Celeribacter indicus: one gene and its partner. The protein of the gene in region 2 interacts with the protein of the main gene of each other region in a pairwise test. Links are inferred from orthologs where the notes say so. Each region holds a gene or a part of one and is shown on either strand. Other genes may lie near its edges. The genes, in order: eno and rpe.

Region 1 (3,262 bases), 940 kb from region 2 along the record:
AGGCCGGATGGAGCCGTTGCAGCAGGAGAGAGGAGAAACCGGGATGGATGGTTCGTTTTCCGTGACGGATGTGGAGGTCAACGGCGTGAAGCTGCATGTCGAACAGAAGGGGACGGGGCGGCCCGTCGTGCTGATCCACGGCTGGCCGCTGTCCGCCGCGGCCTGGGCACCGCAGGTGGATGCGCTGGCGGAGGCCGGCTTTCGCGTCGTCGCCTATGACCGCCGCGGCTTCGGCCGGTCGGGCAAGCCCTTTGACGGATATGATTACGACACGCTCGCGGACGATCTCGCCGGGCTGATGGAGGCGATGGAGCTCGAGGACGTGACGCTGGTCGGCTTCTCGATGGGCGGCGGCGAGGTGGCGCGTTATGTCGGGTCGGAGGGCAACGCGCGGCTGCATTCCATCGTCTTCGCCTCTGCCGTGCCGCCCTATCTCATGCGGACGGAGGACAATCCGAACGGTCCGCTGAGCGAGGAGGAGGCGCAAGGGATGGAGCGGGATCTGCGGGAGGACCGCGACGCCTTCTTCGCGGATTTCGCGCGGAAGTTCTACACGGCGGGCGAGGATCTGGCCGTCCCGGAGGCGGAGCTGGAGACGGCGGTGGAGCTGAGCCGGCAATCGGACCGGAAGGCGGCGCTCGATTGCATGGAGGCCTTCGGGACCACGGATTTCCGCGCCGATCTCCAGAACGTCAGGGTGCCGACCCTCGTGCTGCATGGCGATGCCGACGGGATCGTGCCGCTCGAGGGGTCGGGCGCGCGGACCCACCGCGCCATCGCGGGGAGCCGGCTGCACGTCATCGAGGGCGCGCCGCATGGCTGCAACGTGAGCCATGCGGAGGAGTTCAACGCCGTGCTGACGGATTTCCTGAGCCGGTGAGCCGGGACGGCGCGCCGCAAAAAGCCCCGCCGGACAGGCAGGGCTTTCTCTTGTGAAACCAGAGGTTTGCGCTCATGTCCTCAGGATGGAGCGGCCGGCATATTCGGCGGTTTCCCCGAGCTGTTCCTCGATGCGGATCAGCTGGTTGTATTTCGCCATCCGGTCGGAGCGGGACATCGAGCCGGTCTTGATCTGGCCGCAATTGGTGGCAACGGCGAGATCCGCGATGGTCGCGTCCTCGGTCTCCCCGGAGCGGTGGCTCATCACATTGGTGTAGCGCGCACGGTGGGCCATGTCGACGGCGCGGAGCGTCTCCGACAGGGTGCCGATCTGGTTCACCTTCACGAGCATCGAATTCGCGACGCCCTGCGCGATGCCGTCGGAGAGGCGCTTCGGATTGGTCACGAAGAGGTCGTCGCCCACGAGCTGCACCCGGTCGCCGAGCTTTTCGGTCAGGAGTTTCCAGCCCTCCCAGTCGTCCTCGGCCATGCCGTCCTCGATCGAGATGATCGGGTAATCGTTGCACAGCTCCACGAGGTAGTCGGCGTTTTCTTCCGAGGTGAGGGACTTGCCTTCGCCCGTCATCTCGTACTTGCCGCCCTCGTAATATTCGGTCGAGGCGCAGTCGAGCGCGAGATAGATATCCTCGCCGGGGGCGTAGCCGGCCTTTTCGATGGATTTCAGGACGAAATCAAGGGCTTCGCGCGTGGAGTTGATGTTCGGTGCGAAGCCGCCCTCATCCCCGATCCCGGTGTTGTAGCCGGCGGCCGACAGTTCCTTCTTCAGCGTGTGGAACACTTCGGAGCCCATGCGGATCGCCTCCCGCACGCTGGTGGCGGAGACCGGCATGATCATGAATTCCTGGAAGTCGATCGGGTTGTCGGCATGTTCGCCGCCGTTGATGATGTTCATCATCGGCACCGGCAGGACGCGCGCGGCGGAGCCGCCGACATAGCGGTAGAGCGGCAGGGCGGAGTAATCGGCCGCGGCCTTGGCGCAGGCGAGCGACACGCCGAGGATGGCATTGGCGCCCAGCCGGCCCTTGTTGTCGGTGCCGTCGAGTTCGATCATCGCCGCGTCGATGGCTTCCTGTTCGGTCGCGTCCATGCCCACGAGCGCCTCGGCGATCTCGCCGTTGACGGCGGCCACGGCTTCGAGCACGCCCTTGCCGAGGTAGCGCGCCTTGTCGCCGTCGCGCTTCTCCACCGCCTCATGCGCGCCGGTGGAGGCGCCGGAGGGGACGGCGGCGCGGCCCATGGTCCCGTCCTCGAGGATGACGTCGACTTCGACCGTCGGATTGCCGCGGCTGTCGAGGATCTCGCGGCCGATGATGTCGATGATGGTGCTCATGCGTAAGTCCCTTCGCTGTTTGCGGGCCAGTCGCGTGTTGTGATAGCAGGCGCGGCGCAAGGGTCAACAGGCCATGCGCTAACATCGTGCGGGGCTTCGGCTTTTCGCGGCGGGGATCAGGCGCCGCGCGGTCCGGCCGCCGTGTCGGCCGCTGCCCGGTGCGCCCGCGCGAGCTGGCGTTCGCGCAGGAAGGTGTAGAGGCCGGAGGCGATGATGAGCGCGGAGCCGAGCCAGGTGAGCAGGTCCGGCCGTTCGCCGAAGACCACGACGCCCGCGATCATCGTGAAGATGAGGCGGGTGTAGCGGAACGGCGTGACGGCGGAGGCATCGCCGAGCCGCATCCCCGCCACGATCGCCGCATAGCCCAGCACGCCGAAGGTGATGCCGCCCGCGACCTTCAGCAGGTCGGCGGCCTGGGGCGTGACGGCGCTGTCGCCGGAAAGCCAGAGGTTGAGCAGGGTCGCGGGGATCACCGCGAGGAAGGCCTGGAAGGAGACCACGCTCGAGGGCACGGCGGCGTCCATCACGCGGGTCATCAGGTCGCGCGTCGCCACCGCGATGACGGCGACGAGCACCCAGAGCACCTGCGGATCGAAGCCCGCGAGGCCGGGGCGGATGATGACGAGCACGCCGGCGAAGCCGACCGCGATGGCGAGCCAGCGCCGCCAGCCGACGCGCTCGCCGAGAAACAGCGCCGCGCCGAGCGTGACCGCGAGGGGCATCGACTGGAACACGGCGCCGACGATGGAGATTTCCGCGCGCGACAGGGCGGTGGTGAAGGCGACGGTCGCCACCGCCTCGGTCAGCGCGCGCAGGAGCACGAGGGGCCGCCAGTTGCGCGGCACGAAGACCGCCTGTCCCTTGGCGCGGGCCCAGATCAGGAAGATGACGGCGCAGCCCGTGGCGATGAAGAACACGGCCTCGCCCACGGGAAGGCTCTGGGAGAGGAGCTTGATGAACATGTCCTCGAGCGTGAAGGCCGCCATGGAGGCGATCACGAGGAGAATGGCGGTGACGTTGTTCATCTTCTCG
Region 2 (3,054 bases):
CCGGGGAGATGTCGGTCGTGCCCATCGAAAGCTCCGTTCTCGGTCGGGGGACAGGCTGGCACGCGGGGCGGGATTTGGCAATCGTTGACCGCCCGGTCAAAGCGGCTGGACCACGCCCTTCTGGTGCTTCACGCGGTATTGCCGTGGCGTCATGCCGAAGCGGGTGCGGAACAGCCGGTGGAAATGGCTCATGTTCTGGATCCCGATCTCCTCGGCGATCTCGGTGAGCGAATCCGGCGTGCCCTTGAGCTGGCGCGCGGCATAATCCATGCGCAGCCGGTTGACGTAATCCGACGGGGTCTGTCCGAGACAGGCCTGCATCGTGCGCGCGACATGGGCATGGGCCTTGCCGCACTGCGCGACGAGCCCCGCGGCGCCGTCGCGGAACACGGCCGGGCTCTCCACGGCGATCAGTGCGTCGGCGAGCCAGGGCGGGACCTTCGCCGCCTCCCCGCGCGCCTCGCTGGCGAGTTCCGCGATGAGCGGAAGCAGGAAGGCCTCGAGATAGAGCGCGCTGCGCGGCGCCGCCTCGAGCGCCTTGGCCGAGCTCGACAGGCGCGAGAGGTGGCGGATGTCGCGGTGGAACTGCACCGGCGCGTTTCCGGCGGCGGGGAAATAGCTGGAGATCTCCGGAAACCGCGCGACGAGGGAGGCGATGCGCTCCGGCCGGATGACGATGTTGACGATATGGCTTTCCTCGCCCACGCCCTGAAGCCCGTGCGGCAGGCCGGGCGAGAGAAAGACCACATCGCCCTCCGACAGGGACATACGCCCGCCTTCGGTCACGAGCCGCGCGCGGCCGTTGTGCAGCCAGAAGATCTCGTAATAGTCTTGGTCGTGCAGCGCCTTCGGACGGGCACGCGAGAGCACCGAGCGGGAGAAATGGAATTCTTCGCCGGGCGCCAGGATCTCGGATTGAAACAGAGTGGCGGCTGTCATGGCGCGAAGCTATCATAGCGCTCCGCCTTCATCGCGGGAAATTACGCAGTTGCGGCGTCATTTCGCCCATGTCCCGCGCCCCCTGCCGCATTCCCGTGCAGACCGCAGCGCGTGACAGGGTGACGCAAAACGGCTAAGGCCTCCGGGCAGAGCACAGAGCCCGAGGAATCGCCCGATGACCGCCCAGATATTCGACCGTTCGATCAAGATCGCCCCCTCCATCCTCTCCGCCGATTTCGCCGCTTTCGGACAGGAAATCGAGGCCATCGAGGCGCAGGGGGCCGATTGGGTGCATGTCGACGTGATGGACGGGCATTTCGTGCCCAACCTCACCTTCGGCCCGGCGATGTGCAAGGCGATCCGCCCGCATATCACCACGGTGATGGACGTCCACCTGATGATCTCGCCGGTCGATCCCTATATCGAGGCCTTTGCGGAGGCGGGCGCCGATATCATCACCGCCCATGTCGAGGCCGGGCCGCATATCCACCGCACGCTCCAGGCGATCCGGGGCGCGGGGGCGAAGGCGGGTGTGGCGCTCAATCCCGGTACGCCGGCCGAGCATGTCGCGCATCTGCTGGACATGATCGACCTCGTCTGCGTGATGACCGTGAACCCCGGCTTCGGCGGGCAGAAATTCATTCATTCCCAGGTGGAAAAGGTGCGCCGCCTGCGCGAGATGATCGGCGACCGTCCGGTCCACATCGAGGTGGACGGCGGCGTCGATCCCTCCACCGCGCCGCTCGTGGCGGCGGCCGGGGCGGATGCGCTCGTCGCGGGCTCCGCAGTGTTCAAGGGCGGATCGGTCGGCGATCCCGCGCCCTACGGCCGCAACATCCGCGCCATCCGCGCCGCCGCCGAAGACGCGCGCTGAGCCGGCTCAGCCGGCGGTCACCGGCAGGATCATCGTCAGGTCGTCGCGGGCGGCGAGCGTGGCGACATCCGCCTCGTAGCGTTCCGTGACCGCGGCGAGCGCCGCCGCGTCCCAGCCGGGAATGTCGCAGACCGGATCGAGCACCTCCTCGAGGGCATATTTGTCGAGAAAGGCCAGCACCGTGCGCTCGTATTGCTCATCCGTGCGCGGCGGGTGAGCCTTGAGGAAGATCTCGAGCCGCGACAGCCCCTCGGGCTTCATCACCTGGCCGAGCGGGAGCAGGCTTTCGGTCGCCGGCGCCCCCTCCGGCAGGCCCGCGAGGCTGCGCAGGAGGCGCGGCCAGATCAGCGGCAGGTCTTCCTCGCACCACAGCGTCAGCGGCACCTTGGCGGGCAGGGCGGCGCGCAGGTCCACGACTGCCTCGAGCCAGCCGACCTCCGCCGGATCGGCCGCGCGCAGGAAGGCGTCGAGCGCGCCGCGCGCGGTCTTCGCCTCGATCGCCGTCTGGAGGAAATTCGCCGGATTGCGCAGCGCCATGCTGACCGAGAGGTCCTGGGAGGAAAACAGCTCGGCCACCGTGGCCGCATGGGAGGCGATGCCGGAATAGAGCCGCCCGCTCGTGCCCAGTGCCTCCGGCAGCGGCGAGGCCCAGTTGACGTCGAACAGGACCATCCGCTCGGCGCTCCGCCCCCCGAGTATCGTGGAGATCAGCTCCGCCTCTTCGGCGTCGATCGGGGGCAGCCCGTCGAGCCGGTCGATGAGCGCGCGCACCGCCTGCCGGTAGACCCGCCGCACGGGTAGCGCCGTGCCGCTCTGTGCCGCATTCGTCCGCAACGCGTTGAAGACCTGCGTCGTCGTCGTGAAATATGCCCCGATATGCAGATGGACCTGCATCGCTTCTCCTGCCTCTCATGCGGCGCTCAATGCGCCGTCTCTCCGCGTTCTACCGTGAAGAAGAACGCCTCCTCCGGGTCGCGCGCGATCACCTCGTCCGGCACGCTCTCCGGTCCCGAAAGGAACACGTTCGCGCCGAAATGGCCGTGCAGCCGGCTCAGCTTTTCCATCCGCGCGCCGGTGAGCTCGGCATAGAAGGCCGCGTAGCTCTCCGTCGCGCGCAACGCGTCGATCTTCGCCCGGTGGGCGGCGACGCAGGCCTCGTGCATCGCGCGGATCTCCGGATCCGCGAGCAGCCGGTCGAATTCCGCCCGCGCGCGGGGGATCATGCGCTGGATCGAACGGTC

The links.
Region 1: the proteins of rpe (region 2) and eno interact in binary tests that used the Escherichia coli proteins (3 or more experiments, as listed by UniProt). The link is inferred for Celeribacter indicus from one-to-one orthologs.

Annotation. Positions count from the first base shown.
Region 1 is NZ_CP004393.1:1,724,848-1,728,109, forward strand. The notes cover bases 92-3,037. They hold eno (phosphopyruvate hydratase), read right to left. Parts: upstream 2,231-3,037; coding sequence 953-2,230; downstream 92-952. Other genes in these bases: P73_RS08700 (alpha/beta fold hydrolase), read left to right, coding at 92-880; P73_RS08710 (DMT family transporter), read right to left, coding at 2,347-3,037. Outside these bases: more of P73_RS08700, read left to right, coding at 44-91; more of P73_RS08710, read right to left, coding at 3,038-3,255. UniProt on the Escherichia coli protein: Catalyzes the reversible conversion of 2-phosphoglycerate (2-PG) into phosphoenolpyruvate (PEP). It is essential for the degradation of carbohydrates via glycolysis.
Region 2 is NZ_CP004393.1:787,740-790,793, forward strand. What follows is about bases 226-2,963. They hold rpe (ribulose-phosphate 3-epimerase), read left to right. Parts: upstream 226-1,114; coding sequence 1,115-1,813; downstream 1,814-2,963. Other genes in these bases: P73_RS04035 (helix-turn-helix domain-containing protein), read right to left, coding at 226-939; P73_RS04045 (hypothetical protein), read right to left, coding at 1,820-2,707; P73_RS04050 (glycosyltransferase family 2 protein), read right to left, coding at 2,734-2,963. Outside these bases: deoC (deoxyribose-phosphate aldolase), read right to left, coding at 1-25; more of P73_RS04035, read right to left, coding at 97-225; more of P73_RS04050, read right to left, coding at 2,964-3,054. UniProt on the Escherichia coli protein: Catalyzes the reversible epimerization of D-ribulose 5-phosphate to D-xylulose 5-phosphate.